3 regions of the Paenibacillus sp. FSL R5-0519 genome follow, and region 3 is predicted to be linked to each of the others. Evidence: predicted binding sites of a transcription regulator. Region 3 holds the regulator's gene; each other region holds the start of a gene.

Evidence for each region. Region 3 encodes LexA, which represses DNA repair genes until DNA is damaged. Its sites were predicted from a motif close to CGAACATATGTTCG; they were not measured.
Region 1: the regulator LexA is predicted to act here: its motif matches at 3,172-3,185, upstream of addB (helicase-exonuclease AddAB subunit AddB).
Region 2: the regulator LexA is predicted to act here: its motif matches at 3,545-3,558, upstream of recA (recombinase RecA).

What each region holds. Positions count from the first base shown of each region.
Region 1 covers NZ_CP150234.1:1,738,450-1,746,404, reverse strand. Annotated here, with positions in the region: gene addB (helicase-exonuclease AddAB subunit AddB) at 1-3,107, opposite strand, end outside; gene MKY73_RS07815 (class I SAM-dependent rRNA methyltransferase) at 3,333-4,709, opposite strand; gene MKY73_RS07810 (Na/Pi symporter) at 5,421-6,422, shown strand; gene MKY73_RS07805 (NUDIX domain-containing protein) at 6,480-6,914, opposite strand; gene mtaB (tRNA (N(6)-L-threonylcarbamoyladenosine(37)-C(2))-methylthiotransferase MtaB) at 7,022-7,955, opposite strand, start outside.
Region 2 covers NZ_CP150234.1:4,079,910-4,087,864, forward strand. Annotated here, with positions in the region: gene rny (ribonuclease Y) at 1-1,087, opposite strand, end outside; gene MKY73_RS18285 (regulatory protein RecX) at 1,398-2,135, opposite strand; gene recA (recombinase RecA) at 2,411-3,475, opposite strand; gene MKY73_RS18295 (competence/damage-inducible protein A) at 3,719-4,975, opposite strand; gene pgsA (CDP-diacylglycerol--glycerol-3-phosphate 3-phosphatidyltransferase) at 5,084-5,671, opposite strand; gene MKY73_RS18305 (YajQ family cyclic di-GMP-binding protein) at 5,992-6,483, opposite strand; gene MKY73_RS18310 (hypothetical protein) at 6,638-6,802, opposite strand; gene MKY73_RS18315 (RodZ domain-containing protein) at 6,876-7,925, opposite strand.
Region 3 covers NZ_CP150234.1:2,667,649-2,675,603, reverse strand. Annotated here, with positions in the region: gene MKY73_RS12340 (extracellular solute-binding protein) at 1-734, opposite strand, end outside; gene MKY73_RS12335 (carbohydrate ABC transporter permease) at 832-1,704, opposite strand; gene MKY73_RS12330 (ABC transporter permease subunit) at 1,717-2,679, opposite strand; gene MKY73_RS12325 (HAD family hydrolase) at 3,243-4,034, opposite strand; gene MKY73_RS12320 (hypothetical protein) at 4,063-4,572, opposite strand; gene MKY73_RS12315 (DUF896 domain-containing protein) at 4,698-4,907, opposite strand; gene MKY73_RS12310 (LysM peptidoglycan-binding domain-containing protein) at 5,002-5,379, opposite strand; gene lexA (transcriptional repressor LexA) at 5,676-6,302, shown strand; gene MKY73_RS12300 (aldehyde dehydrogenase) at 6,411-7,712, opposite strand.

The DNA of each region.
Region 1 (7,955 bases), 930 kb from region 3:
CGTTTCAGCAGTTCTTGTCCGGCCTGCTCCGATGTCATGCCGTTTGCGGATTGCAACAGTGGGTTATGCACATGGAAATACAGCGTTCCTCCAGGCATCGCCGTTTCTCCAAGCCATTCCTCGGCAGCACTAAGCAGCACCTCCAGATAGGTGAGCATCTGCAATGACAGACCATAGTACACTTCATGCAGCTTGAGGTCCGTCTGGCTCGACTTGTAGTCAATGACACGGAGGAGCAGACCATTCTCGCCTTCTGCGACATCCACACGGTCAATCCGACCCACGATCTCCATCACACAGCCGTTCTCCAGTTCAAAACGGAGTGGGGGCAGCGTTTTATCCGGTCCAAAATCAAGTTCCAGCCCAATCGGTTCAAAACTTCCACGTCTGGACTGTTCCCCGAGAATAACGGATGCCCGGCTAACAATGTCCTTCAATTTGCGGAAAATATAACCGTATCGCTTGGTGCTTAGCAAAATCTCCCCTTGCAGCTGTGGTGCAATCTGCTCGACGGTTTGCTCGGCTTCCTTGCGGCATTGGTCTGGGGTCAAGCTGCCCCAGCTACGATTTTCTTGACGCAATCGCATAGCCAACTGGCTTAACGCAGCATGAAAAAGTTGTCCGATATCAGGAGCCTGAAGGCGGTACAATTGCCGTTCTTTGAGGCGCAGCCCATGCGAAGCAAAATGCGAGAATGGACAAGCTACGAACCGCTCCATTCGCGAGACACTCGTCCTTACCTCTGTGCCATACAGTCTGCGACTGGTGGCTGTCCGTAGTGGCAATGCCCGATTACGATAAAAGATTGATCCCATCAACCGTTCCAGCTGAGGTCTGCTTGTCTCCTGAGATAAATGCCAATTGTAGACCGACCACCACATTTCAGGGATGTCTTCTCCGCGACGCCATTTGCGCAATTGTCCAATAAGCGCAGACAGACTCTGACCTGGATGGGTGACATAGGACCAATGGGCTTCTTCCGAGTTTACAACCGGTGGTTGAGCGAGCAATGGCTGTTCTTGCAGGCCAAACATTTTCCGTACATGGCGGACAATCTCGGAAGGAAGAAGTGCTTTCCCCTCATCATCAGCAACCGGGTAACTCAGCCATAACTGGCTGCTTGCCGCTGTAAGTGCCGTGTAGATCAGAAAACGTTCGTCCAGCATTTGCCTCGTTGCACCTGGTCCAAGCGCCATACCTCTTTCCGTCAGTAACGTTCTCTCCAGTTCCGTTAATACACCATCATCCTGAGGGACGGCGGGCAATTCACCATCAACTGCACCCAGGATAAATACGTATTTGATGTCCTGAAGACGTGTACGGTCCATGGAACCAACCAAAACCTGATCCAGTGCGGGTGGTACCAGACCCAGCTTCAGTTCCGTCAATCCGGTCTCAATCATTCCGGCAAACAGCGTGATATCCAGCCGTTCATTGCCCATCATATCGACCATCTGATCCAACAGATCCAACACAGCTCCCCACATCTGCCGATGTTCTCTCGATCGTTCGGGGTCACCTTGCGCCTTAGCTTCAGCAGACATATGTTCCAACTTCCATGGAATCTCGGCCTCTTCCAGCAGTCTGTATAGTGCCTCGCATTGAGCTTTGGCTGTCTTTGCTTTTTTCATCCGTTTCTCAAAAGCACCCAAGGCATCTGTAATGACCGCTCGACAACGCTCCATTAAAGAAAGCATTTGGTCCCGTCCACGACTATGGCCATCCTGACCATTGTCTTCCAGCGACAGGCTGGGTACATACTTCCACGGCTTGCCGTCAGTCCAGCGATATCCATGAATACCACAAGCTAGCACATAATTCTCAAGCTGGTCCATATCTTCACGGGTGATGGAACCATCACGCGGAAGCAGCAGATCCGTTTTGACACAGCGAAATACATCCTCGTAACGCCAGTGGCGCCGAACAATATCCAGTGCGGAACGGATAAATTCGGATAATGGGTGATGAAGTTCATTTCTTCTGCGGTCCAGAAAGACAGGTACGCCATAGTCCCTGAATAGCGGTTCAGCTATATCAGCGTAGGTATCCAACTGACGAACAAGTACTGCCATATCCCGATAACGCGCACCTTCGTTTTGCGCCAGACGCCGCATCTCACGGAGTGCTCCCTCCATCTCAGCTCGTCGGTTCTCCGCTGCAACTAGGCGGATTCCTGAATCAGTACCATCACCTTTCCAACGAATTCGGCGGTCAAAACCAGCCTCCAGATGAGCAAGTCCCGGACGATCCTTGTATCTCGGTGGAATCTCCGAATCTAGCACGGTGATATCGCTCGGTACACCCAGTTCTTCAGCCATCCCTTTCAAACGCGCATAGGCACTTGCCGTTGGATAGAACAGTTCCAGTTCTCCAGGCAGTGCGCCGTGATCATATGCACGATCCAATGTCAGTGCAATCGTCACGGAAGAGCACTGCAACATCAGGCGACCGATCACACTCATCTCCTGTGGCGTAAATCCCTGAAAACCATCAATCCAGATCTGAGCATCCTGCAGCAATGTACTTTCAGACAGGCGCTCTGTCAGTTCGGTCAACGTATCTTCATCATCAATATATAAATTGGTCAGTTCCTGTTCATAGTCACGATAGATCAGATTCAAGTCATGCAACTTGTCCTCCAGAATTGGCGAAGAGGATGAGGTATACCCTCCAGACAACCCTTCTTCAAGCAAAGATGGATCAACTTCATAACGTTTAAACTCACTATATAAGTCATTTAATTCGCCTATAAAACCCAGCTGGCTGCCGGATGCACCAAACAGCTTCAATTCTTCCTTACGACGCTGGATGACCTTATAGAGCAGCATCTTTTTGCCTTCGGCTCCGATTGGAATACGAGCAGAACCGCCTGCTTCCTGCATTATGCGGTAAGCTAATCGGCGAAAGCCGAGCACTTCTGCACGCATGGTACCTTTAATTGCTCCAGAAGACACCAATGCCTGCTCTGTTCGAAAGGAACTCTGTTCGGGAACGAGTAAAATCAAAGGTTTACCTTGCGGCTCCTTTTGAAGTAAGGATGTAATTTCCCGGGTAATCAGCGAGCTTTTGCCGCTGCCTGCCCGGCCAATAACAAAACGAACGGACATGTCTAATCCTCCAAACCACACGTACAAGATTTTAATTCCCAGTATAACATATCTGACTTGGTTCGGAACATACGTTTGCCACTATCCGGTAAAACCGGAGATTCTCTCCGTTAACACGGCAAAAAGCCCGCAGCTGTTCACACTGTGGACTTTTAACCGAAAGTATCATTCATTTAAACTTCACTTTATCTCACGAAGGATTAAAAAAAGTAAAAAGAGACTCCTCTAATTCTTTTTACTGCGCACCTCGAAAATAGCAAATTTGAGGTAATGTCCTTCATCCACGCCCAAAATTTGCGGGTGGTCCTTACCGGCTGCCTTCCAGTCGATCAGACGAAGCACTTTGCCAGCATCTTCCGCTGCACCAGCAATCGTATCCAGGAAGAGGTCTGGACGCATGTGGTATGAACAGCTGGCGGTTACCAAATATCCGCCCTCATTGACCAGTTTCATTCCTTGCAGGTTGATATCCTTATATCCACGGCATGCGCCTTTGACTGCTGATTTCGTCTTGGCAAACGCTGGGGGATCGAGGATGACAACATCAAATGTTTTACCGCCAGCTGCAAGCGCTTTGGAAGTATCTACTTTTTGTTCGCCAGCACGCGCACGTGCAGTACGTTCATCCAGTCCTTTCACTTGTTCACGCAAGTACTGGAATGCATCAGCAACTACGAATTCGACACGGTCGGTGAAACCATTCAGTTCGACATTCGTTCGTGCACTTTCAATGGCATGCTCCGATATATCAAGACAAGTCACTTTCTTGGCTCCATATTTGCAAGCATTTAACGTGAAGCTGCCCGTGTGTGAGAAGCACTCCAGTACGGTGGCACCATCCCAATAAGGGAATGTAACTACCTTACCACTTTTATTCACAGGCAAGAGCTGCTCTGTGCCATCCTGCTCGGTCATTTGAAGTGTGATTCCACTCTTGTAACCCCAACCCTTCATGAGCGGTTCGATCGCTGCACGATTCTCACGTTGGTCGAAGAAGTAACCTGTCTTCTGTCCTTCCACAATGTCCACTTTAATGAGTAGTCCATTCTCTGTAACAGTGACATGTCGCGGGCAATCTCCGTACAATGGGCCTTTGGTCTGCTCCAAACCTTCCAGTTCACGAATCGAGACATCACTGCGCTCATATATGCCTTCAGGCTGCATTACTTCAATGAGTGCCTGTACGATGGCTTCACGGCATCGATCCATGCCAAGTGTAAGCAACTGTACAACAAGAATGCTGCCGAATCGGTCAACGATTAATCCTGGCAGAAAATCAGCTTCGCCGTAAACGAGACGGTACGCCTCTCCATCCTGGATAAAACGTTCCCGATGACGCAGGCAATCGCGGAAACGCGCTGCAAAGAATGCCGTATCCATCTGTTCGGAATCCAGGGGTTGATAAGCTACAACCCTTACCGTGATCTGAGATGCGGGATTGTAATAACCTGTCGCCAGATAGCGACCTTGATGATTCAATACATTGACCAGATCTCCGGGCTCCGGGTTTCCGTCAACCGAGGCGATTTCATTGTTAAATATCCATGGATGTGCGTGTTCAAGCCGCTTTTTGCGACTTCGTTCGAGTGTAACTGATGGCAAGGTAGATCCACTTCTTTCATAGTTAGTTGAAAAGATAGGTTTGGTGCAAAGGAGACGCTACGGCGACGAATTGTTCCTCTGATCGCTGTTATCCCCAGATTTTTTTGATTCCCTTTCTTAAAGGGAAAATCCGGGGATAAAGGCGAGCGCTTCGCTTCTTCGGTAACAATTTCGTCTTCTTCGCTAAGTTTGCACGAATCACCGTATCTTTCGAATTGGGGTGCAGCAATTAGGTGGCGTTTCGGTTACGAATCGATCTTCCGATCGCTGTTATCCCCAGATTTTTTGACTCCCTTTCTAAAAGGGAAAATCTGGAGATAAAGGCGAGCGCTTCGCTTCTTCGGTAACAATTTCGTCTTCTTCGCTAAGTTTGCACGAATCACCGTATCTTTCGAATTGGGGTGCAGCAATTAGGTGGCGTTTCGGTTACGAATCGATCTTCCGATCGCTGTTGTCTCCAGATTTTTTTGATTCCCTTCTTTAAAGGGAAAATCCGGAGACAAAGGCGCACGCTTCGCTTCTTCAGATTCGATTTCGTACCCTCCACTACACTTGCACGAATCACCGTATCTTTCGAATTGGAGTGCGGCAATTAAGATACTTGAATTGAGGGAGGCTCGCTTTCCTCTGAATTCCTTTAGGCTTGTCATGGTTGTCTTTTCTTACTCATAGGATGAGTTAAGGAACCCGGACGGAAGGAATGATGTTTCTATGTTTAGAGATGTGATATTGCCCCTACTCTATGGGCTTATTATCTTTTTTGGTGGCATGAAGCTGATGGAGACGGCCTTGCAGCGTATGGCAGGTCCCATGTTGGCAGGTTGGCTCAATCGCGCCACCTCTGCTCCATGGAAAGGCATGGCCTTCAGTGCAGGTGCAACGGCCTTGTTACAGAGCAGTACGGCGGTCACCGTACTCACCATTGGACTGGCTAATGCCCGATTAATCACCTATGGACGCACACTCGGCATCATCCTCGGCACCAACATCGGGACATGTCTGACGACGGAGCTGGTGGGACTGCAGATCGGACGCGCTTCCCTGCCATTGCTTGTCCTGTCGCTGACGGGCTGGGCCATGTTTGTTGTGCTTGGTGAACGCAATCTGGCCGCGCCTGAGCGCACACGCCGGACTTTGTTTAACATCCAGTACAGCTTCCTGGCAGCTGCGGGATTTGCACTTGTCATGACAGGCATACAGGTGATGCAATCCATTGCCTTACCCTTGCGGAGCATGGGTGTATTTCAATGGTTTCTCGACCGCTCGGCCGACAGCTTGTGGTGGGGCTTCCTGGCAGGTGCCTGTCTTACCGCGCTCATTCACAGCAGCGCAGCTGTCATTAGCATGGCGATTACGCTCGCAGCCACAGGGGTGTTACCTGTGGAGATCGGCATCGCCATCGTGATCGGGTCCAACGTGGGGACCTGTATCACCGCTGTAATTGCTGCCGCGGGCGGAGCATCCGCAGGCAAATTTGTCGCAGCCTCCCATGTGGTATTAAACATTGCGGGAGCGCTGCTGTTTATGCCGCTGATCGGCCAGCTGCATGCAGCTTCGGCTTGGCTGTCAGCGGACAGCGGGGCACAGATTGCGCATGCCCAGACCCTTTTTAACATCACCAGTTCACTGCTTGCTTTGCCATTCTGTTACTTGCCCATCTGGCACAAAAAACCACCGGTCCACGCCCCCGCGGCGAAGTCACCCGTGGCTTGATGATCAACCTGTCCATACCCACAGATCGCGCGGCTAACTGACCAGAATTATGATGCGTTATACGTTAACGCCTAATTTGTTCAGAGCTACACGCAAGATGTCATCGTTATTATCATATCCGCTCTGCTGCTGTCTGGACCATGCTTCTTCCGGAGCATACCAATCCACACCTTTGATTTCTTCAATCTGAGGCTGTAGATCACCACTCTCGGCTTCTACGAGATAATAATGAACTTCCTTGTCCACCGGGCCAAAATCTGCATGTTGGTACGTATAAGCAATGATATCAACGGGCTCTACAATGCGACCCACCATACCTGTCTCTTCCAAAATCTCGCGTAATGCCGTCTGTTCGATTGTTTCTCCATCTTCCATTTTGCCCTTGGCGAGAGTTGTTTTACCATAACGATCTACGATAAGCTGAATTTGAAGACGTCCGTCTTCCCCTTTTCTATACACAACTCCGCCTGCTGAAATTTCTTTTTTGTTCATCGTACTCTCCCCCATCGACTTCAATATCTTATTTTTTGCAAAAGAAGGACCTCATCTCCCCGGGTAAGCTCCCCAAGGAAATGAAATCCTTGTTTCTGACGCCTCGATCACATCGCGGCGGACTTCAGATTCTCTTCCAACACCCGTACCAGCGTAGCCTGACTCTCGTTGACACCAGCTTCAACGACTTTGACTCGGCACACTTTACCGACCATATCCATGGTTCCTTCAAAGACCAGTTGAATGTAATTGTCACTATAACCGTGCAGCTTGCCACTTCCCTCACGACCCTTGGCTTCACCTTCGGGAATAACATCAAGTACCTGTCCAACAAACTGCTTAGCGTACTCCAGCTGCATCTGCTCAGACAACTCAATCAGTTCATGCACACGTGCATTTTTGACCTCTTCGTCCACCTGATCTTCCATTCGTGCTGCTGGCGTACCCGTACGCTTGGAATAAGGGAATACATGCATTTCGGAGAAACCGATCTTCCGCATCAGCTCATAGCCATTCCGATACATCTCATCGGTCTCACCTGGAAATCCAACAATAATGTCTGTTGTAATCGCTACATCCGGCATCGCTTCCCGAATGCGAAGCATCTTGTTATAAAACTCTTCCGTCGTATATTTGCGGCGCATGCGCTTCAACACCGTATCATCCCCCGCTTGCAGCGGAATATGGAAGTGACGAACGAGTTTATCCGAACGTTGGATCACGTCGAGCATGCGGTCATCGATCTGACTGGCTTCAATCGAGCTGATTCGAATACGCTCCAAACCTTCCACCTTGTCCAGATCCCACAGCAGATCGGTCAGATCATAATTCTCCATGTCATCGCCATAACCACCTGTATGAATACCCGTCAGAACAATCTCCTTGTATCCGGCGTGTACGAGTTGATGCGCCTGTTGAATAATGCTGCTTGCCTCACGGCTGCGTGAAAGCCCCCGAGACCACGGAATAATACAGAATGTACAGAAGTTATTGCAACCATCCTGAATCTTCAAGAATGCGCGGGTACGGTCAGCAAAATCC
Region 2 (7,955 bases), 1.4 Mb from region 3:
TGTCATGCAATAGACCTGCACGTCTTGCCAGAGTTACGTCTTCTCCGAGTTCGCCAGCCATCAATCCAGCCAGATAAGCGACTTCCATCGAATGTTTCAAGACGTTCTGACCATAACTTGTACGGAACTTCAACCGGCCCAAAATTTTGATCAGATCCGGATGCAGACCATGCACGCCCACTTCAAAGGTAGCTTGCTCACCGTATTCACGGATGCGCTCATCCACTTCTTTGCGGGATTTCTCAACCATCTCTTCAATCCGTGCCGGGTGAATACGTCCGTCAGCCACCAGTTTCTCCAGGGCAGTACGGGCAATCTCACGGCGAATCGGGTCAAAGCCCGACAGAATAACAGCTTCTGGCGTATCATCGATAATGAGGTCAATCCCTGTAAGGGTTTCAAGCGCACGGATGTTACGTCCTTCACGACCGATAATCCGGCCTTTCATTTCTTCATTCGGCAGGGTAACAACAGATACCGTTGTTTCCGCTACGTGGTCAGCCGCACAACGTTGGATGGCGAGTGTAATAATCTCGCGGGACTTTTTGTCCGCTTCTTCCTTCGCTTGTTGTTCAATGTCCTTGATCATTTGAGCCGTCTCATGACGAACTTCCTGTTCTACGTTGGACAGTATGATACTGCGTGCGTCTTCCATAGTGAGGTTGGATATACGTTCCAACTCTGTCACCTGGTTTTTGTAGATCATTTCGATCTGCTGCTGAGTCTCATCAATTCGTTTCTCTTTGTTAGCCACTTGCTCTTCTTTACGTTCGAGTGATTCCAATTTTTTATCCAGCGACTCTTCTTTTTGCAACAATCGTCTTTCTTGTCGTTGAATTTCATTCCGACGTTCACGAGTGTCTTTTTCAGCTTCAGCGCGAATGCGATGGATTTCATCCTTCGCTTCCAACACTGTTTCTTTCTTCAGTGCTTCTGCCTCTTTCTTCGCGTTCTCCACGATTTGTACGGCAGCTTGTTCCGCACTAGAGATTTTAGCCTCTGCAAGAGATTTGCGAATAAAATATCCTACTCCGAACCCAATGAATAGCGCGGCTGCAACGAGAGCGATCGTGATTGCAATTTCCATACTGTTCACCTCCTCGTTGGTTCCTCCAAGGCATTCCTTGGGTCAATTTGCAGTTTTCAAACCTTACATATTTTTGGGAATAACGAATACTCACGGCGATCCCCCGCCGATTTTCATTTCACATGTACATGTTTCCACGTACTATTCACTGTTTCCAGCGAACCCATAATTAAGAATGGTATAAATCTTAAGAAACCGAAACCGCTTTTTTGGAAGGAAAAAGGGTTGTCCATTTCTTACAGACTCATTTCCATTTTAGTATTTGACGAAAGAAATTGTCAAGAGAATGCAGTATAGAGACTCTAGTCTGCTAATCCCATAACAACGCTTCGTCATCTTCGGCGTCTTCAGCCTCATCTTCTTCAATTAAACAATTCACGACCCGGCGCACCATATCCATTGAAAAACCACGTCTCATTAAGAAGGGAAGCGTTTTATTTTTCTTCTCTTTGACGTCCCCTTTGACCTGATTCCATTTTTTTCGTCCGGCACTCAATGCAGTCTCAAATTCCGCATCCGCACTGACACCTTCCAGCGCTTCAACAATAAGATCATTGGCAATACCCTTTTGACGGAGCTCTTGCCTTATCCACAGTTTTCCCTTCCGCTTGCCCTCCATACGCTGTCTTGTCCATTCCTTCGCAAATAGGTCATCATCCACCAAATTCTCGCGCTCAAGTCGATCCAGCGTCTCTTCAATTAAAGGGGCAGCAAACTCTTTTTGACGAAGTTTCTGACTTAACTCATGTCGTGTACGCGGCTTATGCTCCAAAAAACGTAGAGATTGTGTATACGTCCGCTGCCTTTCGTCAGCTACAATGATTTCTTCCAGATCCTTCTTCATAAACGAATTGCCTTGAGTCATCCTGTATTTAATCATTACATCTTCAAGAACCGTTATGGAGTGGATGCCAAAAGTGATTCGATAACGAGCTTGCCTGTGCTTTGTCCGTTCTACACGCGTAATTATAAGTTCTTCGTTGTCCGGAAATTGGGATAGGCCATCCTGTTCTGCTTCTTCATATAAATCCTCGTCATGTTGATCCATTCAGGTCTCCCCTTTCACATCATGTTCATTCTGACTACGTCAAGCACATCTTCACATAAAGAATGCTAATACAAAAGGCCGGGAACTCAGCCCGGCCTTTATCTCCACAGTAGCGTGCCAACAGCCCCTGTCCATTGGGACAGGGGCTGTTGGACAGCAAGAGCAATCCCACTACAATCCACTTATCCAGATTGATCCAAGCTCAATCAGATAAGTTTATGGAGCCCAGTGGGAAACACCCTCAGGGCCTCCAGCAAGGGAGGCTTTGAGAGAGATTACTCGTTGATTTCAAACAATTCTTGTTCTTCTTCTGCTTCTTTTTGTTGCTCTTCACTCGTTGGCGCAGGAACTGCGGTAGTCAAGTTACTAGCTACCCGAATTTTTTGTTCAATGATTTCAGCAATATCTTTATGCTCTTTCATGAACTGCTTCGCGTTCTCACGGCCTTGTCCTAAACGCTCACCTTCGTAAGAGTACCAAGCACCACTTTTATTAACGATATCCAGCTCAGTACCAATATCAATGATACTGCCTTCTCTCGAAATACCCTCGCCATACATGATATCCACTTCCGCTTGTTTAAACGGAGGTGCCACTTTGTTTTTCACAACTTTAATACGAGTACGGTTACCAATCATGTCATTGCCTGATTTGATACTCTCAATACGACGTACATCCAGACGTACCGTAGAATAAAACTTCAGAGCACGACCACCAGGTGTTGTTTCCGGGTTACCAAACATAACGCCAACTTTCTCACGAAGTTGGTTGATAAAGATTGCGATTGTTTTGGATTTGCTGATTGCACCAGACAGTTTACGCAACGCCTGAGACATCAAACGCGCTTGCAAACCAACGTGTGAATCACCCATTTCGCCTTCAATCTCTGCTTTTGGAACCAATGCAGCTACAGAGTCAATAACGACGATATCTACTGCACCACTGCGTACAAGAGCTTCTGCAATTTCCAGCCCTTGCTCACCCGTATCTGGCTGAGATAGAAGCAATTCGTCAATGTTAACGCCCAATTTGCTTGCATATTGAGGATCAAGAGCATGCTCGGCATCGATAAAGGCTGCTTGTCCACCAACACGTTGTACTTCAGCAATCGCATGCAATGCGACAGTTGTTTTACCTGAAGATTCAGGTCCATATATTTCAACAATACGGCCTTTAGGCAAGCCGCCTGTTCCTAATGCAATATCCAAAGCCAAGGAACCACTGGGAATAATTTCCACATTCATATGAGTGGACTCACCCAGTTTCATGATGGATCCTTTACCAAATTGCTTCTCTATTTGACGGAGCGCCATATCAAGCGCGGCACGACGGTCTGACAATAAGCTCACACCCTTTACTGTTTATAAGATAATGATACCTTGTTTTAACACGTTTGCCAAGCTTTTTTTCGAACATACATTCGTTTTTTTTGTAAAGGCCGAGGCGCCTCTTCCTCAAAGAAACTTTCCATTAAACAGAAAAAAGAACCGTAAACAAGGCTGTAAAGCCTAATTCTACGGTTCTTCCGTCTTCCTTAATTATACTTCTTTAGAGCTTCAAATGCAATCGAAGCTATTAACTGATCAATCCATCGCCACAAGTTTTTGCCATAGGCGATAGAGAATCGCTTTGGCTGAGCGAATGCGGACAGTCTCGCGATTACCATTAATACGCAGCTCATGAATTTCCGTCTCTTTTCCACGTTCAGCCAGAGCGATGAAGACAAGTCCGGGTGGCTTGCGTTCCGAATATCCCGGTCCAGCTACACCGGTAACAGCCAAGCCAAAATCAGCATCGCCAATCATGCGGATCTGCTCAGCAAGCACTTTTGCAACCTCAGGACTTACCGCCCCAGGTGCATCTTCACCTTCCAGATAATCATGAGGCACATTCAGCAGCTTTTCCTTAATCTCATTGGAGTAACAAACAATTCCACCTTTAAGCATTGAGGCACTTCCCGGTACAGAAGTCAGACTTTGCATGACAAGACCTCCTGTACAGCTCTCAGCTGCGCTAAGCGTCAGCCCCATGTCAGACATCATGGTTACAATTGTGTACTCTATAGGCACATCCTCGTTCGCGTAGAGATGTTCTGTCAAACGCTCCCGAATCTGAACCTCCATCGCATCCAGCTTCAGCTTCGCCTCTCCTTCACTCGCAGCCTTAGTGGAGACACGTACCGTAACTTCGCCTTCGCTCGCGTAAGGGGCAATTGTAGGGTCTGTCTGCGCGTCAATCAGATCCAGCAGTCGATCCTCCAGAGCAGATTCACCGATACCTGCGAATTTGAGCATTCGGGAATAGATCGGCATTTCTTCTGTAAGCACATGTTGGAACAGCCAAGGCTTGACTTCCTGTTCAAACATTGGAATTAGCTCTTTAGGTGGTCCAGGCATCACAACATAATGTTTATCATTATCAGAAATCGCATTTCCTGCCGCAAGACCCGTTTCATTGGCCAGAGGTGTCCCACCCTCAATAACAATGGCCTGACGTCGGTTATTCTCTGTCATGTCCACATTACGATCTCTGAAAAAGCTCTCAATTTTATCCATCGCCATTCGATCCGTATGCAGTTTTCGGTTAAGAACAGCTGCGAGCGCATCCTTGGTCAGATCATCTTGAGTGGGTCCGATGCCACCGGAAAATAAAATAACGTCAGCACGGCCCTGCGCAATGCGAATAGCTTCACTAAGTCGGTTCAGGTTATCCCCAACCACCGTTTGGAAATATACATCGATCCCCATCGCAGCCAATTCACGGGATAGGTATCTGGCATTGGTATTGACGATTTGTCCAAGCAGTAGCTCTGTGCCAACTGCAATGATTTCTGCCTTCATTGAGCATCCTCCTGTACATGTGGTGAGTGATCAAAGGGCAATAGGATAATTTCCTATTGCCCCTGACCCAATGCTTCCTTCATGATTACCCATTTTTAGAACCAACTATTAAGCTTTTGTTAAATGAAGCAGGTTTTTGTTTTTGATAAAGTAATCGATACCCGACCAGATAGTAATAAGCGCTGCTGCCCATACTGCGATAATATCGACGTGAATACCCGTGTATGAGAACGGGAAATTGTTCAACAGCAACAACACAATTGCCACAATCTGCACTACCGTCTTCAGCTTGCCCCAGGCACTCGCAGCAACAACCGAACCATCCAGCAATGCGATTTGGCGCAAGCCGGTAACTGCAAATTCACGACTAATAATAACCACTGCAATCCAGGAATCCAGCTTGCCCATCTCCACGAGCGAGATCAAAACTGCAGTAACCAACAGCTTGTCTGCGAGCGGATCAAGCAGTTTTCCCAGATTGGTAACCATGTTATTTTTCCGCGCAAGGTATCCGTCGATTCCATCTGTGCTTGCGGCGATGATAAAAATAACAGCAGCAATCAGTTGATTATACGGAAGCGAAAAGCTTCCAAGCTGCAACGGCTCTGGATAAAATGGAAAATCCACGAGCAGGAACACCATCAAAAAAGGGATTAAGCAAATTCGTGCAAGCGTAATCCGGTTGGGTAAATTCACAAGACGCCCTCCCTCATATCCTCCATTACTCCAAACAATCATCATAATCCCGTTATCATCATCCGGAACATGAAATGTACAGTTTCAATGTCAATCCATATTAACATGATCCCATTATGTAGAAACGCAAAAAATAAAGTCAACCGCTCAAAAGCAAAACCGCTTTAAACGTTCCGGTGACTTCCAGAAGATGTACTGCTTTTCACAAAGTCAGCAAACGATGAGGACTGGACTTGATGCATGACTGCCAGCAATGCACACTTAGTATAATATACGCCTAATACCATGTCAAAAAACACTTCTGCTACAAGAAGGTCTTATTACTTGAAATTTGTATATTGCAAATCCAGAGGCAGGTTGGCACCATTTAACAGCTGCATGACTGCTTGCAAATCATTTTTACTCTTACCCGTTACCCGTAGCTGGTCTCCCTGAATCTGACTCTTCACTTTCAACTTGGAATCCCGAATCAGAATATTGATTTTTTTGGCGATGTCCTGATCAATCCCCTGTTTGAAATTCAAGCGCTGGCGGACAGTACCAGAAGATGCTGGCTCTACCTTTGCGTAATCAATGTTTTTCAATGGTAGACCACGCTTCGCCATTTTGGATTGAAGTACGTCAATGACAGCCTTAAGTTTGGTCTCATCATCAGATACGATTGTTAACGCATCCTTATCCAGTTTCAGGCTGCTCTTGCTGCCCTTGAAGTCATAACGAGTGCCAATTTCCTTCTCGGTTTGTGTAACGGCATTTGTCAGTTCCTGCAAGTCCATTTTGGACACGATATCAAATGAATTTTCTGAACTCAAAACAGTCACCCTTTCAGTTAATCATATGTTCTGTAACATTATAGAGGATACCTCAAGCAAAAGTCTAATTTCAAGCTGTTCTATACCAAGAAAAAAGCATTTTTGGCTTCCACCTGAAGTGGCTGCCAAAAATGCTTGCTGGTCCAGCTTCCAACTAATAGCGGCTGCGGTTGGGCTGTCTGAACATATCGAGCACACCCAAAAGCACATGTGCAAGTCCAAACCCCAATATTCCGTAACCCCAAGCACTTGGAGTCAGATAATAACCCAGGAGGCTGACAATGATCCCTAAACCCGTTACGATCCAGCTGACTGTCACAGCCATCCACCTCACTTCACCAAAAGTTAACTGCAAGTTAAGACACAGTTATTGTCTCCTGCAGTTGACCGGGTTATTCGCTACCAGTGGTACCCTCTGTACTGTCCGTTGAACCATTTTCAGCACCTGTGGAAGTAGCAGTATTGCCAGTGTCTTCACCAAGCTTCAAACGGATCCGATTGGTTGCCTTGCCATCCGTTACAACTTGCCCGCCAACCTCAATCGTGGTCGCTGCAGCGTAACCGGACTTAATGTACATGCCTGCACTATCCAGCTCAAAGGTATAGCTGTCGCCTTCGGCCGTGTTACCATACTCCAACTTCTCTCCGCTGGAGTTCTCGCCCTTGTATACTTCCAGCCAGCTATGACCTGTGGCTTTGATCGTAACCGTTACAGGTTTGCCTGCACTTCCGTTAACTTTGAAGTTTGTAATATTGCCTGACTTCCCATCTTCTGCAACCGTTACAGCAGACGATGAATTATCTGTCGGTTCTTCCTGATTTTCTCCCGTCTGACCGTCTGTTTGGCCATCAGTTTGACCATCCGTCTGTCCTTCCGTGTCTGTTCCGCCACCGTTACCGCCAGCGTCGCCTTCACCCTTACCATCAGTGCCTGAGTCTGTTGCAGGCGGATTAGATGCCTGTCCGTTGTCGGCAGGCTGATCCGGTTTATCTTCAGGCCGTTGTTGACTGTCTGTAATTTTGACAGAATCAAGTCCTTGATTATCCGTTTCATCACCATTGTTATACACCACGTATACATACAACAGTACTACGATCAAAACAGGGAATGTCCACATCAGTGCGACAGACATCCATCGATTACTACGCTCAACCGGACGGCTGGAACGCTTCTGTATTACCGGTTCCATCGTTGCTTCCGCCTCTTCTGCCGGTACGTCTTTTTTGTGTCCCTCCAGCAGCTCATCAGGGTTCAGTCCAACGGTCTCCGCATAGGTTTTAATGAAAGCACGCACATAGAAGCTACCCGGCAGCACTTTATAGTCTCCTGCTTCTATGGCCTCCAGATACCTTTTGCGAATTTTTGTCATTTCCTGTACATCGTCAAGACTCATCCCTTTTTGCAGCCGGGCCTCTCTTAACTGCTGACCCAGTTCAGACATGCCATCTCCTCCTTATGTTTATCTCATGAG
Region 3 (7,955 bases):
TTGGTACCAAAACCGGTAGCAGCAATGTTCAATGTACTATTAAATTGGAATCGATCCGAAAATGGAATGGAATCAGGGTAGATCTCTTTCAGCTTTTTGGCTGCATCATACAATTCGTCCCACGTAGTAGGAATCGCGATATTATTTTCTTCAAAAACATCCGTTCTTACAAGTAGTGTGTAATCTGGCCATACTTCTTCATGCAGACCCGGAAGTACATAGTACTTTCCATCTTCCTGTCGAAGTCCTTCTAGTTCATCTTCCAAACCCCATTTTTCCACTTTATCCTTGAAGTTTGGCATCAGATCAATATAATCGCTAATTGGCAAGATTGCACCTGAGGACACAAATGCAGACTCTTCACCCGGATACGTTTTAGGAATAACCAGTGGTGCATCACCGGAACTAATCAACAGGGATCTCTTCTGAGAGTAATCGCTCATGGGTACAATCGTTGGCTCAAGCGTAACACCCGTCAATTCGGTAATTTTATCAAAAAGTAACCAGTCTTTTTTATATGGATAGGTGGGTTGATCACTATATAGTATGGAGAGATTAAATGGCTCAGTCGCCTTGAATGTATCTCCTACATTGTACGTCTCCATCGCTGCCTTGGTTTGAACTTCCGTGACGTCACCTCCAGCTCCAGTACCGCTGCTACATGCTGCCAGAACGAAGGTCATCATTGTTGCCAACACCATTTTACCAACAAACTTACGTGGCTTTTGATTCATTTAGGTTATCCCCCTGAGTTTGGTTTAGGTTGACTTTGTCTTAAACTTTAAACAACATCTAAAAATTAATCATGTGAATTACTCTAGCTGCTGCTTTTTACTGTTTGACAGACCCTAACATGATACCGGTTACAAAGTATCTTTGGACAAATGGATAGATGGTTAGTATCGGCAAGATGGTTAATACCATCGTTACTGATTTAATATTGGAAGCAATCTGTGTCAGGTTATCTGCAGAGGTTGCACCCGCAGACGCCCCGCTTGTCGCTCCTGCAATCATATTGCGCAAATAAATGGTGACCGGGAACAGTTCTTTTTTGTCCAAATACAGAAAGGCTGGGAACCAGGAATTCCAATGACCTACTGCGTAGAATAGCACCATGGTTGCCATAACTGCTTTACTTAGTGGCAAAATAATGCGTAACAAGATTCCGTAAGTGTTCAAACCGTCAATGGAGGCAGCTTCCTCCAGTTCTTCAGGCATATTTTCAAAAAATGATTTCATGATCAGCATGTTGTATATGCTAATTGCGCCAGGAACAACAAGTGCCCACATGGTGTTGTTGAATCCAAGGGAATTAATCAACACATAGTTTGGAATCAACCCACCACTGAAGAACATGGTGAATACTGCGAACATGGTCAGAAACTTGCGACCCATTAATCTCTTTTTGGACAGGGCATATGCGAAAATAGTCGTCATGAACATGGAGATTAGCGTACCTACCACAGTGTAGATAATCGTATTTTTATAATTCGTCCAGAACATGCTGTCACGCGAGATGGTCTTATACGTCTCCACATTGAATCCTCTTGGGAACAGACTAACCTTGCCCGAATTAATATAGGACTCACTACTGAAGGATTGTGCCACGACATTTAAGAATGGATAGAGCGTTATAAATACCACGAACAGCAGAAAGATAACATTGAATACTTTAAATACCTTGTAAGATCTGGATTCCTGCATGATGCTCCTCCTTTACCATAAGCTTCTTTGTGTCAGTCTGCGTGAGATGGCATTAACGGAGAACACCAGAATCAGACCGATCAGCGATTCGAACAAGCCAATTGCGGTAGCATAACTGAAGTTACTGGATTCCAGTCCGACCCGATACAGGTAAGTGGAGATCACATCAGATGTCTCGTAGATTAGCGGATTGTACAAGAGTAAGATTTTTTCGAATCCAACAGCAAGGAAATTACCCATGTTTAGAATCAATAATGTCACAATCGTCGGCAAGATCCCTGGTATCGTTACATGAATCGTTTGCTTCCACCGGTTGGCACCATCGATACGTGCAGCTTCATACAGAGAATCATCTATGGTTGTCAGTGCAGCCAGATACAGAATCGCTCCCCAACCCATACCCTGCCATACCTCAGAAGTGATATAGATTGTTCGGAACCACTCCGCCCGCTGCATAAAAGGAATATTGTCTCCGGTGAAGAAAGCCACCAATCCATTAATGGAACCATTCACTGCTGTCAGCTGCAGGATCATACCCGCCACGATAACGATGGACAGAAAATGAGGCAGATAAGATGCGGTTTGAACAAACTTTTTGAATCGTTTACTCTTCACTTCGTTAAGCATCAAGGCAAAAATGATTGGAACCGGGAATGTAAAGAGCAACGCGAGTCCGCCCAACATCAGCGTGTTACCAAATACTCTCCAGAAGGTTGGGTCCTCAATGAACATTTTGAAGTATCTTAACCCAACCCACGTTTCTCCAAATATACTTCCTCCGGGAACAAAGCGTCTGAATGCAATTACATTACCAATCATCGGCCCATATTTAAAAATAAGGAGATAGATGATGGGAAGGATTAATAGTGAATACAACTGCCAGTCTTTGCGGAACAAGGTTGCTGCCGTTCGTAATCTGCTTTCTTTACGTAAAGATGTCATGGTTAACGTTGTTTTAGCGGTTTCCGACTCCATGTGTTTTCACTCCAATCCAGGACTTGATAGATATAGACTATTTCATGAGCAATTCCCATCGCTTCTTTGGTAGAAAACAACCAATCCTTCAATTTCACCCCCACCACGAAATAGAGTACAGTCCAATGTAAGCGATATCATTTTGATGTTTTATGTAAAATCACTCAATTCAAGGTGCTTCACATCATGCATTAGCACTTAATAATTGGTGTGATCTCCAAATCTAGAGAAGGTCTTCGATGTGTATAAAGCGCTTACAAAAAATAAGAAATAATTAGCAACAACCCTCGCTTCCATTCAAATGAATTCATTTGAATTGAGTCAAAAGAAATTGCTTAGGACAATCTAAATACTAATCATACTAGTATGTTAGTTATATTTTAATCCAGCTTCCCCTTAATTTCAATAACTTTTAGTAAAATAAATGGAAATATCATTTAACAAGGCAATTTAGTTAATATACTCAAAATAAAAAAACATTGGTAACTTCAAGAACGATATCATCGTTCATTGAAGCTTCCAATGTTTCAGAGTGCTGAGGAAAGATGTTATGGCTGATTTGCTCAGAACTTAGCAATAAGTTGATCTAATTCGGATAAATGCGTAATTTCATGGTCAGGCGCATACGTTTCATTGTTGGTCTTATGCTCACGGTTAATCCATACGGCTTGGATGCCTGCTGATAGAGCACCACGAATATCCGTCGTCAACTTGTCCCCAACCATCATGCTCTCTTCGGGTTTAACACCCAGTTTACTCAAAGCATGCTCGAATATGGACGGATCTGGTTTTCCTTTTCCAAAGTTACCCGAGATAACAATCTCATCAAAGAAAGGAGTCAATTCAGGTACACCATCCAACTTCTCTTGTTGCAAAGCAGGACAACCGTTCGTTAACAGCAACAGTTTGTATTTCCCTTGTAATTGACGCAAAGTATCCATCGTTTCTTCGTACACATGAGGTCTGGATCTACGTTCTACTCCAAACTGCGCGGCCAGTTGTTCAGCAAGATCTTCCCGATCTATACCCAACTTCAACAAGCCACGACGCCAGGATTCTTTACGGTAAACTGGAGCAAGTTGTTCCAACTGACGGAACTCAGCTTGATCCCCACCAGTAAAGTTGGCCCAAAGGCCTTCAAACGGATTGATTCCAATCATTTTGGTAAAAGCAAAGGTCTCATAAGATTCATACAGTGCACGTGCCTCGTTACGAACAGCTTCTTCAAGTTCCTCCGGTTTGACCCCAGTCTCTTGTGCTGCAATTAGACAAGTCTCATGAAATGCTTCTCGAACACTGCGCTCATCCCACAATAAAGTATCATCCAGGTCGAACAAAATCGCTTTTAACGCCATTCCGATCATCTACCCCTTTATGCAATAATTACTTATCGATCGTTTCCACGGTGATCTGGTGTGCTTTTGCAAACTTCAGCAAACGTTCTGCAATCGCATCTGTATCGTAACGGTTCAATAACTTGGTGAACACCCATCTTTTCCCGCGACTTTTATGTTCGATAACAACTGTGCCTGGTTCAATTCTGAATTTGACAATATCTTCAACCCCGATTGAACGTTCACGATTACCCTTTGTCGTTATAATCCGATTACTGCTGATCTTGATGTATGGACGACGAAGCATGAAGATGACTGCCAAAAATACGTAAAGCAGCATCGTCACCCAGTCCCAGGTTGTCATCGGAGCTTGCACAAGGAACGTGCTCATAAACAGATACAAAAAGGCGAGACCGATCAAAAATATAGGGAACAAAAGGCTACGTCCCTTAAAGACTTCTTCACCTGGTGTACCTGTGATAGGCTGACCACTTTTTTTGCGTTGCTGATTTAACTGCTTGGAATTTTTCTTAACCGTTCTCTCGAACGAACGCGACATGAGAATCCCCCTTATGTGTCTTTGTATCGGCTTACATAACTGTAAACCAACATTTCCCCCTATAAATTGCATACTCAGAATAACAGGAAGAAACCTAAATATCATAATGATATCATTAGGTTTCGTTAGTGTTTGAGTTTGCCTTGGTGGCCTTTGTCATTCTCATCATCAACAATCTCAATGGTATCCAGTTGTTGTCTGAAATTGCTGCGAATATTACTCAAATAAATCTCTCTTAGCTCGGCACGTTCAGCAAGTTCTTCCTCCGACAATCCAGTGGACTTTTGCTTACGAGCCAATTCGTTAATACGTGCTACCAGACTATCTATATCCAAGCTTGTCCCCTCCAAAAATACAAAGTCATACTAACTTTGCCATGATAAAGGCTGCTTGTCAAGCTGACACGCGTTAACTCTCATTGATGTGCTTTTATTCTGCGAATTGAGGTAGAGTTAGTACTTGTCCCACTTGGATGGAAGTCGCTTGAAGTTGATTCACTTTCTTAATTGCTTCTATATATATACGTGTATCCATGTTAGTCGGTTTATGTTCCAAAGAAATACTCCATAATGTTTCCCCTTGTGAAACGGCTATCTTTCCTCCAGGGAGAACATCATTCTCATTGCCAGCAAATACCGTTAATACAGTGCTGCAACCAATAAATATAATCAAAGAAGTGATGGCTACCTTTAATATCCATGAAGAAATCTTGAAACGCGCTAAAACCTTCTTGTAGTTCCCTATGTTAGACTTAACCAGTTCCGAATTCATCGGTTCATAAATACTTTGATAAGTTGAATATCTCATTAAATACCCGCCTCCAAACGTTTGTTCCTATCTGTTAAAATCAATATAACACGAACACTTGTTTTGTTCAATAGATTTTTAGAACAATTGTTCGCTTATTTTTTGAAGGAGCAATATCTTAATTCAAACCCTTCTGCGAAGCATTTGCAGTATTTTGCTCTGACTTTTGGACAAATTCGGTTCTATAAGTTAAAAAACACTGATTATATGCCATTTTATTTAGAACTTATGTTTGTACGAACGGAGGTTCTATGTTATAATTTTCCCAAACGTTACTAAAATGGGGTTGATACGGTATGTCGAAGATATCCAGCAGGCAGCAGGCAATTCTGGAATTTATACGAAATGAAGTCCGGTTGAAGGGGTATCCTCCTTCCGTACGGGAAATTGGTGAAGCTGTTGGACTGGCTTCCAGCTCAACAGTACATGGACATTTGGATCGCCTGGAGAAAAAAGGTTTGATCCGACGCGACCCTACCAAGCCAAGAGCCATTGAGCTTTTGAGCCAGGAAGAATCTGAGCATTCTCATCAATTTGCTCATAGCGTTGCACGTATTCCTGTCGTTGGTAAGGTTACAGCCGGGGTTCCAATTACTGCAACCGAGAACATTGAAGACTACTTCCCTCTTCCTACACATTATGTAGGTGAACAGAAAGTGTTTATGCTTTCGGTAGTCGGAGATAGTATGGTGGAAGCAGGAATCGTTAACGGAGATTACGTTATTGTCCGTCAACAGCAAACTGCTGATAACGGTGATATCGTAGTGGCAATGACTGAAGACGATGAAGCTACAGTGAAAACGTTCTATAAAGAGAAAGATCATATTCGCCTTCAACCGGAGAATGCGACCTTCGAACCTTTACGTTTGAAACACGTTAGTATTCTGGGTAAAGTCATTGGCCTTTTCCGAGATATTCATTAATATCTAACCTGAGTAACATAACTAGATGCAATACACTGAAATACCAAAAGAGGTTGCCCTGATGAACAGGACAACCTCTTTTTATGTTTATATTGTTTTATCGGCTAATTATTCACTGCGTTTCAGAACACTCTTGTGATGCGAGAACACATCAAAGCTCTGTTGCCCGTGATATGAGCCCATACCACTCTCTCCTACACCACCAAACGGGAGATAATGTGATGTCATATGAGAAAGTGTGTCATTAATACATCCCCCACCGAAGGATACTTGATTCAGAATCTGATCCTGCAGTTGCTCATCCTGTGTGAAGAGATAAAGCGCCAATGGTTTTGGCCGGCGGACAATCTCATCCAGCATGGGGGTCAAGTCACTGTACGTAAACACTGGAAGAATCGGACCGAAGATTTCTTCTTGCATAACAGATGATTCCCAGTTCACCTCTCCAAGTACCGTCGGCTCAATCAGCAACTGCTCCCGCACAGAACGTCCACCTATCAGCGTTTGGCCATCTGTGAGGAATTTCGACAACCGATCAAAGTTACGCGCGTTGACAATATGCGGGAAATCAGCATTTTGTAACACATCATCTCCAAATTTATCTTTGATCTCTGCGCCAATCAGATCAATCAATTCATCATGAGCTTGTTCATGCACAAGCAAGTAATCCGGAGCAACGCAAGTTTGCCCTGCATTCAGGAACTTACCCCGAACAATACGCTGGGCCACCAGCTTCAAATCTGCATCACGATGGACAATAGCAGGACTTTTACCACCCAACTCTAGAGTTACAGGAGTCAGATGCTCCGCAGCTGCCTTCATCACAATACGACCAACACCCGTACTACCTGTGAAGAAAATATAATCAAACTTCTCTTTCAACAATGCGGTGCTGGCTTCAACTTCCCCTTCCATAACGGCAATATACTCCTGGGGGAAGATCTCCTGAACCAGATCATATGTCAGACGAGATACGGCTGGTGTTAATTCAGAAGGCTTGATAACTGCACAGTTACCGGCTGCAATTGCTCCAATCAGTGGACCAAAGGCCAGTTGGAAAGGGTAATTCCAAGGTGCAATAATAAGAGCCACTCCATATGGTTCAGGGTAAATGGTGCTCACCCCATCCGGCATAGCCGAATTGGTTGGGACTTGTTTTGGCGCAGCCCATTCCTCCAGATGTTCTAATGCAAAATCCAATTCACCCAGAACAATGCGAATCTCGGAACCGTATGCTTCCGCCTCAGATTTGTTCAGATCCGCCCGAAGTGCATCTTGTATCCGTTGCTGATACTTTTCAATTCCTTTTCTAAGCTGCTGAAGTGCATTAATCCGATACTCGATATTTTTAGTTTGTCCTGTATAAAAAAATGTACGTTGTTCTGTCACCAATGGTTTTGCCTGATCCATATCAACATCTCCAATTAATCATTTAAAATTAAATTGCTCAAAATTTATTTAAAGTATACCTCTTCTATATGAAACTTTCAACATACAATTGAAACATTGATTTGTATGTATTTGAGTGATGGTTTGGATTCTAAAAGAGTGAATGTTAGTATTTCTTTCTATTTCGTGGCTATCAGAATTTCGGAGCTTGATTTAGATCTTTCGCTTCCGACAGATTAATTCAATATAGAAAAAATTCTAATT